DNA from 4 places in the Ruegeria sp. ABV4_181 genome. Region 3 is predicted to be linked to each of the others. Evidence: riboswitches for the same ligand, from Rfam matches in the RefSeq annotation. Region 3 holds a riboswitch; each other region holds the start of a gene.
The links. Region 3 has a riboswitch for cobalamin ahead of ACXAC3_RS00135 (DUF1636 family protein). Riboswitches for the same ligand answer to the same signal wherever they lie in the genome.

Region 1: another riboswitch for cobalamin. It lies ahead of ACXAC3_RS15825 (CbtB domain-containing protein); the one in region 3 lies ahead of ACXAC3_RS00135 (DUF1636 family protein).
Region 2: another riboswitch for cobalamin. It lies ahead of ACXAC3_RS05350 (hypothetical protein); the one in region 3 lies ahead of ACXAC3_RS00135 (DUF1636 family protein).
Region 4: another riboswitch for cobalamin. It lies ahead of ACXAC3_RS15755 (DUF1636 family protein); the one in region 3 lies ahead of ACXAC3_RS00135 (DUF1636 family protein).

Annotation. Positions count from the first base shown of each region.
Region 1 covers NZ_JBSWTI010000002.1:3,183,563-3,185,754, forward strand. The annotation lists gene cobA (uroporphyrinogen-III C-methyltransferase) at 1-136, shown strand, start outside; gene cobF (precorrin-6A synthase (deacetylating)) at 129-872, shown strand; cobalamin riboswitch at 916-1,122, shown strand; gene ACXAC3_RS15825 (CbtB domain-containing protein) at 1,159-1,329, shown strand; gene ACXAC3_RS15830 (CbtA family protein) at 1,334-2,032, shown strand; gene ACXAC3_RS15835 (hypothetical protein) at 2,100-2,192, shown strand, end outside.
Region 2 covers NZ_JBSWTI010000002.1:1,065,265-1,067,456, forward strand. The annotation lists gene ACXAC3_RS05335 (DNA polymerase III subunit gamma/tau) at 1-280, opposite strand, end outside; gene ACXAC3_RS05340 (hypothetical protein) at 436-696, shown strand; gene ACXAC3_RS05345 (protein-tyrosine phosphatase family protein) at 697-927, shown strand; gene ACXAC3_RS05350 (hypothetical protein) at 941-1,348, opposite strand; cobalamin riboswitch at 1,433-1,652, opposite strand; gene ACXAC3_RS05355 (alpha/beta hydrolase family protein) at 1,795-2,192, shown strand, end outside.
Region 3 covers NZ_JBSWTI010000002.1:25,530-27,721, forward strand. The annotation lists gene ACXAC3_RS00130 (ABC transporter ATP-binding protein) at 1-406, opposite strand, end outside; gene ACXAC3_RS00135 (DUF1636 family protein) at 403-759, opposite strand; cobalamin riboswitch at 862-1,069, opposite strand; gene ACXAC3_RS00140 (EamA family transporter) at 1,138-2,103, opposite strand.
Region 4 covers NZ_JBSWTI010000002.1:3,169,391-3,171,582, reverse strand. The annotation lists gene cobW (cobalamin biosynthesis protein CobW) at 1-577, opposite strand, end outside; gene ACXAC3_RS15755 (DUF1636 family protein) at 574-954, opposite strand; cobalamin riboswitch at 1,049-1,255, opposite strand; gene ACXAC3_RS15750 (LysR substrate-binding domain-containing protein) at 1,328-2,192, opposite strand, start outside.

The sequences.
Region 1 (2,192 bases), 3.2 Mb from region 3:
CGAATCCGTCTCGACCCCCGATCAGACGCTGCATCGCGCGACCGTTGGCGCGCTGTCGGAAAAGCTGAGCGCCGAAGTCGGTACGGCCCCGGCCCTGATCCTCTACGGTCCGCTGGCAGAGTTCGACGATGTTTGACCTGACCCTGATCGGCATTGGCACCGGCAATCCCGACCACGTGACCTTTCAGGGCGCGAATGCCATCCGGTCCGCGGATCTGATCCTGATCCCGCGCAAGGGCGAGAACAAAGCCGATCTGGCCGGGCTGCGGGAAAAGATCATTACCGAGGTAACGGATACGCCGCCCAGGATCGAATATTTCGACATTCCAAAACGCCGCTCGGACGATGGCTATCTGCGCGGCGTGGACGAATGGCACGATGCGATTGCCCTGCGCTGGCAGGCGGCCATCGCGGACCACCCGCAAGCCCGTCATGTCGCCCTGCTGATCTGGGGCGACCCGTCGCTGTATGACAGTTCCCTTCGAATCGCGGCACGGCTGAAGCCGCAGCCCGAAACACGCGTGATCCCCGGCATTACCGCCCTGCAGGCGCTGACCGCGGCGCATGCGATTCCGATCAACGATCTTGGCGCGCCCTATACTGTCACGACAGGCCGCCGCATCCGCGACGACGGCTGGCCGGTTGGCACCTCGAAAGTGGCTGTGATGCTGGATGGCGAATGCTCGTTTCAGAAACTGGACATGGCGGATTATGACATCTGGTGGGGCGCCTATGTGGGCATGCAGGAGGAAATCCTGATCCAAGGCCCTCTGGCCGATGTCGCCGGGCAGATTCTGGAAACCCGGGAGCGGGCGAGATCAGATCACGGATGGATCATGGATATCTATTTGCTGAAAAAGCGCGGGAACTGACCAAAAAGGTCGTAAATGACGATTGCGCCACCGCCGCCATAACGGCTAAATGGAAACGTCTGGTCCTGCCGGAGACATCCGGATGCTAAGAGGGAATTTGGTGCGACTGCCCCGGCAGTCAATTCCAGAGCCGCCCCCGCGACTGTAAGCGGAGAGCCCCTGTTCAACCAGCCACTCCTGATTTCAGGGGGAAGGCGAACAGAGGCACCGACCCGCAAGCCAGGAGACCTGCCAGGCGAAAAACGAAACACCGGCCGTCGGGTGCGGCGGCAGAGGAGAACAAATGATGGCAACACAAACAAAAACAGCATCCGCCGCGCGCACAGGCTTCGTTCCGGTCATGTTCGCAGTGGTTCTGGGTCTGGGTATCATCACGCTGACCGGTCACGTTCAGGCCGCGGCGCTGCATGATGCGGCGCATGACGTGCGTCACGCGACCGGCTTCCCCTGCCACTGAGACCATGTTCAGTCGTATTCTGACCAGCGCGTTGTTCGCTGGTGCTGCAGCGGGGCTGATAGCCGCCTTGCTGCAGTTGGTCTTTGTGCAACCTGTTTTGCTGCACGCCGAGCTTTATGAGTCCGGTGAACTGGTGCATTTCGGGGCCGAGGCCGTTTCCGCCCATCCCGAACTGCCGGGCATGTTCTCGGAACTGACCCGTGACGCGCTGAGCGTCATCTTCACCATGCTGACCTATACCGGCTATGCGCTGGTGATGGTCGCGCTGATGTCGGTGGCCGAAGGTCAGGGACACAGGATTGATGGCCGCACCGGCGTTCTGTGGGGTCTGGCCGGATTCATCGCATTCCATCTTGCCCCCGGTTTCACGCTTGCCCCCGAAGTGCCCGGCGTAGCCGCGGCCGACGTCTATGTTCGGCAGGTCTGGTGGTTTGCAACCGTTGCAGCCGCGCTCGTCGCCCTTTGGCTGATCGCCTTTGGCGGCAACCTGATCAGCTACGCCATCGCCGCGGCCCTGCTGCTGGCCCCGCACCTGATCGGTGCCCCCGAACCGGATGTGTTCACCGGGCCGGTCCCGACCGAGATTGGCGCCCTATTCGCGGCGCGTGCCTTTGGCATCGGTCTGGTGGCCTGGGTTCTGGTCGGTGCGTTTGCCGGCTATTTCTGGCAGAGCGAAGGCAAGCGCGTCGAAGCGACGGCCTGATTATCGAACATCAAAACACACCGGGTCCCGCCCGGTGTGTTTCTTTTTGTCTTCAAGGAAATGAAAGATGGCACGCTCACTTGCCCTTTTTGCAATCGGTCTGGTGTTCGGCGGTGGTGCCGGATTCGTTCTGGCCGCGGCCAACGGCGTCACCTTTGAC
Region 2 (2,192 bases), 1.0 Mb from region 3:
TGATCGCCACGCAGTGCTCGCACTGCCCGCAGGGTTCGGTCGTGGGACCGCCTTCGCCATCGGGGCCGATGCAGTTCATGCCTTTGGCGATGATCCGCGCGGTGGTGGTCTTACCGGTGCCGCGAATGCCGGTCATGATGAAGGCCTGCGCGATCCGGTCCGCTTCGAACGCGTTTTTCAGCGTGCGCACCATTGCGTCCTGTCCCACCAGATCGGCAAAGGTTTCGGGGCGGTACTTGCGGGCGAGAACCTGATAGGCGGGGCTGGGCGTGTCGGTCATGTCTGCTCTGTCGGATTCGGTTCAGGGATGCAGCGTAGTGACCCCCGCCGCCCGCGTCCACAGCGCGCTTGCGAAATTCGGTTTGCAATGCGGCTTGCGCGTCATAGAAGTGCGGAAGTTGTTGAAAGACCGGTTTTCCGGAAAGGACGCGTCTTATGCCTCGGTTCGCAATCCATGCCTTGCCGGTGGGAAACGGATTGGTTGCGCTGACGCAGATGCCGGGGCGCGACGGAACCTATGCGCGTGATCGTGAGGTGATCCGCGAATGGCGGCCCGATCTGGTGATCTCCATGACAACCGAACGCGAAATGGCGCAGGGCGGAGCCGGCGGATTTGGCCGGGATCTGCGGGACCACGCGATAAGATGGGTGCATTTGCCGGTTGAAGATTTCGGTGCGCCGCCATTGCGAACCTAGATGTTGTGGGAAGAGGTCGGCGCGTCCGTCAAACAGATTCTGTCCCGCGGCGGCAGGGTTCTGGCGCATTGCCGCGGCGGATGCGGCCGGTCCGGCATGATTGCTTTGCGCATCATGGTCGAAATGGGCGAACCCACCGAAACGGCATTGAAACGCCTGCGCGCCGTGCGGCCTTGTGCCGTCGAAACGGATGGCCAGTTGGACTGGGCCGCGCAGGCAGCCCTGCCTTGATTCCGGCCCGGCCTCAGAGCGCGATCTGCCCGGCGGTTTGAGCGACCGGTTGCGGCGCCAGTGCCGACACTTCGAGCATGGCGCAGGGCGGGTTGGCCATAAGTGCCGCAGGAAGCGCCGGGATCGCGGTGCCGAACATCATCTCGGCGTAGTCATCCAACGTTTCGATCGGGGTTTCGGCATCTGTGTCGCAGAACACCCTGATCTGTTTTGCCCGCGCCCGGAACCGGGCGTTGCAGCCCTGCGCGCAGTGGGTCAGTTCGCTGCTGCCTTCGATCTCAAAATCCGGCGTCGTCGCTGGTGCGGCACTTTCCATCGCTTGCGCAATGGCCCGGGCCATGCGGGCCAGCGCCGGGCAGGTCTGGCCGGTTCGCTGACACACGGTTGCGGTGTATTCGTGCGTTTTTGTCTTCCACATCATGTTGCGCCCTCCGCGCGTGGGACGGGGGGCGTGGGTCAGGTATGACAGCGTGCTGACGGCCTGTCCCGGACACCCCGCCCGAGTTTCGGTTTCGGTTCGATGGCAGGTCTCCTGACTTGCGGGTCATCGCTTTGCCGACCTTCCCAGCCTTTCGGCCAGTGGTGTTCCGGCATTGCTCGCCGCTTACAGTTGCGGGGGCAGTCGCGGCCTTGGTCCGTTCCGGTTGTCCGGGCAGAACCGCACCGTGTTCCCTTTTCATCCCGCCCCGTGACCGGGGACGAGAACCATCACGTCATCGCTAGCGGGTGCCGGCGGGTCGAGTCAAGCGGGCTGTGTCAGGGATCAGGCGGACGCAGGGTCATCCTTGATCGGTCTTGACTCGCCGGGGGAAAAGATGCCGACTGAATTCGCTGAACTGAACGGTTCAGATCGTGGATGAGGGCACCATGCTAGACAACTCGCAGGCTGTGTTGACTGAGGATTTTCAGTTTCCCGCCGGCCCGGCCATGCTGTCGGCGCGGTTATACCTTCCCGTGGCCGAACCCAGTGTGGCGGTTGTCATCCATGGCGCGACGGGCGTGCCGCGGGACTATTACAAGCATTTTGCTCATTGGCTGGCGGCCGAACAGGGCATGGCCTGCCTGACCTACGATTACCGCGATTTTGGCCATTCGCTGCGCGGACCATTGAACAAGGCGCAGGCAACGATGGCGGACTGGGCTTTGACCGACATGCCTGCCGCCCGGGCCGAGATGCGGCGCAGGTTCCCGGGTGCGCCGCAATGGAGCATTGGTCATTCCGTTGGCGGGATGCTGGGGCCGGTTCAGCCGGATATTGACCAGAT
Region 3 (2,192 bases):
CGGACAACCTGCCCAGCCCGGTCAGGTGCAGAATCCGTTCAAGCTCGGCAGTATGCGCCTTGGCCGAGCGATCCGCGCGGATGGGAATCTGACCCAGAGCGACGTAATCCCGCAATAACAGCCGCCCATCCGGCATTTCCTGCTGACTGACGACGGCTATCATGCGGGCGCGCTCGGTGGCGGACATCTGTTTCAGGCTTCGCCCCCTGACCAGCACGTCGCCCAGTGCAAAATCCGCCGCGCCGCACAAAAGGTTCAGCAACGTGGTTTTCCCTGCCCCGTTCGGCCCGGCAATTGCCAGAATAGCCCCTTCGTCCAGTTCAAATGACGCGCCTTGCAGCAGAACATCACCATTCAGCGCGTAAAATTCGAGATCACGCGCAACAAGAAAGGCAGAGGTCGTCATGAAGGTTCCCCCAATTCAATTCGCGGTATTCGGGAAAGTGTTTTTGTGAACAGCGGGCGCGGTCTGTCGGTGGCATTGGTCCACCCATCGGCGCTGTTCCGGTACTGGTGTGCGAACTCCGCCAACGCCTCATCTTCGGGAAGGGTCCGAATGCCACCGAAGAGATACTGCGCTTTGCCCACCGCCTGAAATCCGACGGTCGTTGGCTGCGCACAGCCCGCCATGCAATCGACGGTGCGGATTGCAAAGCCCGAAGGCAGTCTGGCTGACAGGACGTCGCGCAGCGCATCGACCGTCATTGTGCCCTGACAGGTCGCACAAATCAGAAGAACATGATCAGAAGACTTTGGCATTGCCCGCTCCGCTTGGTCGCAAGCGCGGACAGAAGGTGCCGGATCTGTAAACACGCAACAGACGTGTCATCAAAGCCTCCTTCCAGGACGCCCCGCCCCGGGTTGGTTGAACATATGATGGCAGGTCTCCTGACTTGCGGGTCGATGCTTGGCCATCCTTCCCGGCCCAGAGGGCCAGTGGGTGTTTGGCGTCGCTCACCGCTTACAGTTGCGGGGGCAGTTACGGAATTGGCGCCGAAAGGCAAACCGCACCGTATTCCCTTTTCATCCCTTGGGCGCACCATCGGGAACCATCCGGGGTTTGAGTGCATGAATTCCGGGAATGCGTCAATACGGAATTGAACCGCAGGAACGCGGGCCCGGCGCCATTTGAGCGGATCAGGCCCGGCACGACGCACGGCTTGACTGCTGCGTACGCAAACCTGACTGAACCGACTTGCCGCCGCCCCCTTGTTTGGCGGGTTCAGTCACCGTCGCGGGTGCGTGAATGGCAACGCCTGCCATCACAAGAACCACCCCCAGCACATCAGCCGGATCAGGAATTTGCCGCAGGACAACGACACCGATGATCGCTGCCGACGCCGGCAGCAAGGCCAGCAACAGAGCAAAGCTGGCACGCGGCAGGCGTGCCATGGCAAGCTGATCACAGACATAGGGAATGACCGAGGAACACAACCCGACCCCTATCCCGGCCAGCACAAGCAAGGGTGCACCAAAGGCTTCAAGCGCCTGCAAAAACCCGATCGGGAACACAAAAAGGAACGCAACCGACATCGCAGCGCCGAGGCTCTCAACCCCGCCAGAGGCTCCACCTTGCGAAATCCTGTGCCCCAGGATGACATAAAGAACAAAAAGCGCGCCGTTCAGAACCGCCCAGAACAAACCAACAAGGTCCGTGTCTCGCAGGGAACCGTCCGCCGCAAACAGTGCCGGCACGTCGATCAAAAGCGCCACCCCTGCGACCACGCAACCGAACGCGATAACATTGCGCCCCGTGCGAAGCCCCCACAGCGCAATGCCGACTGTCCCGGTAAATTCGATTGCAGCCACCAGCGCGATCGGCAGCCGATCCAGCGCAAGGTAGAAGGCACAGTTCATCACTGCCAGACACAGGCCGAGCGCGACCAGCAGACACCTCTGTGATCTGGTCGCCATCCTGAATGTGCGCCACGGCTTGGTCATCGGCGCGAATATCAACGCGGCCGAAGTGATGCGAAACCACGCCACGCCAAGCACGCCGACAGCCGGGAACAGAAGCACCGCGAAGGCCGGGCCGAGGTAATGAAAAACAGCTGATACGCCGAACCAGATTTGGGGCGGAAAAGCTTCCGAAATGCGCGACATGGTGCAGGACGCTCTGGCCCGGTGCACAGGGTTTGAGGCTTGATCCGTCATTCCACCATGATGCAAGGTGATCCGGACATCGCATATGG
Region 4 (2,192 bases), 3.1 Mb from region 3:
CTTCCGGACCCGCCAGATCGGGCTTGGTCAGCAGGATGATGTCGGCGCAGGAAATCTGATCCTCGAATACCTCGGACAGAGGCGTTTCGTGGTCAATCGAGTCGTCGGCCAGACGCTGGGCGTCCACCGCCTCGACATCCGGCGCAAACCGACCGGCGGCCACGGCTTCGGCATCGGCCAGCGCGATCACGCCGTCCACAGTGATTTTCGAACGGATATCGGGCCAGTCGAACGCCTTCAGCAGCGGCTTGGGCAGGGCGAGGCCCGAGGTTTCGATCAGGATGTGATCGGGCCGTGGCTCCAGCGCCATCAGCGCCTCAATGGTCGGGATGAAGTCGTCGGCCACGGTGCAGCAGATACAGCCATTGGCCAGCTCCATGATGTTTTCCGCCGGGCAGTCGGGAATGGCGCAGGACTTGAGGATGTCGCCATCGACACCCACATCGCCAAATTCGTTGACCACGACGGCCAGACGCTTGCCCTGCGGGTTCTGCATCAGGTGCCTGACCAGCGTGGTCTTGCCCGAGCCCAGAAAGCCGGTGATCACAGTGACGGGAAGTTTCTCAAGAGTGCTCATTTCAGGGCTCCAATCGGGGGAATGCGGGCCGCACAGTTTTTGCGGAAATGTTCGGGGCGCTCGCGCCATTTGACCAGACCATCCTGGGTCGCGAGGTACTTGGTGACGCCCTCAACGATGGTTTCGACGTGGTCGGTTTCGTTCAGGTTCTCATAGACAAAGGTCCAGCGTGCGGGGCCACCGCGCAACACGACGGAACAGCCCTGATCGCAGTTCGACAGGCATTCGACCGGTTTCAGGTCTACGCCTTCGGGCAGATCAGCCTGTTCAAGTGCCTTGTGCAGCAGGGTGCCGGGTCGCTGCGCGTCATCTTCGATGGGCAGCCCACGACGGCAAGTGGTGCAGACCAGCAACTCGACAGGTGCGGTCTCGGTCATGTCTCTCATCCCCCCAAATCCTCTTCGCGGGGGACGGGGTTTCATGCGGGCCACGCGTCTGCACATGGACCCGACACCGGAACACCCCGTCCGGTTACATCTTCGGGTGCTGGCAGGTCTCCCGGCTTGCGGATGTCAGAGGCTTCGCTCTGGCAGATGTCCCGCCTTCCCGGCCTTGCGGGCCAGTGGCATTGGGCACCCTCTCCGGTCACGGTCGCGGGGGCGGCTGCGTTTGACGGAGTACCGCTGACGCATTCCCTTTTCATCCTCTTACGAGGACACCAACGCAAGGGACATGCGGCACGGGCAGGGGGGTTGTCAAGCATCAGCAAGGTGTCGAAATGCTCAAGGTCGGAAAAGCGACCTGCCAATGTCAGTCAGCGGCATCCGTACCCAGCCGATCCCGCAACCAGGCGCAAAACAATCCGGCCGCCGCTGTCTGATGCGCAGCCCCCTGTGCGGTGATCAGGTAATGTGACTGGGCAAAGGGAATCGCCGGACCAGCAATCGCGATCGGCGCACCTTGCCGGATTGCATTTCGGGCAAACCGTTCAAGAATTGTGGCGTAGCCCGCGCCCGCCATGACAAGTTGCAGCGCCGCCACCGTTGTATCCACCGAATGCCGGGGTGACCGGTCCGAAGGGGAAATGCCATTGGCCTGGAAATAACGCGCCCAGTTGTCCTCATATCCCAGGATGTGAATCAACGGGCCGTCGCCAATCGTGCCGAGGGCGGGAGCCCCGGCATCGGCCCGGCACACCGGCACCAGTCTTTCCGCCGTCAGCTTCTCGGATTTTACGCCCGGCCAGTCGCCGTAGCCGAGGCGAATTTCGACGTCCACATCATTGGGCGCGATACTGTCGTTCCAGATATGCGACACCAGCCGAACCGGAATGCCCGGGTGCCGGGTGGTGAAGTCCGGCAGTTCCGCCGCAACCCAGTAGGTCGCAGTCGAAATCGCCGCTCTTACCGTCAGCGTCTGACGGGAGGCCGGGCCGAACAGGCTGTTCGTCGACAGGACGATGTCGCCAAGCGCGCGCCGCACCGTCATGGAATAGGACTGCCCCAGTTCGGTCAGCTCCAGCCGCCGCGCGTTTCTGGTGAACAGTTTTTGCCCCAGTTCCGCTTCCAGAGACCGGATATGCAGAGACACCGCCGTCTGGGTCAATCCAAGCTCATGCGCCGCGGTTGTAAAATTCAGATGCCGCGCGGCAGATTCAAAACTGCGCAGCCAGGCG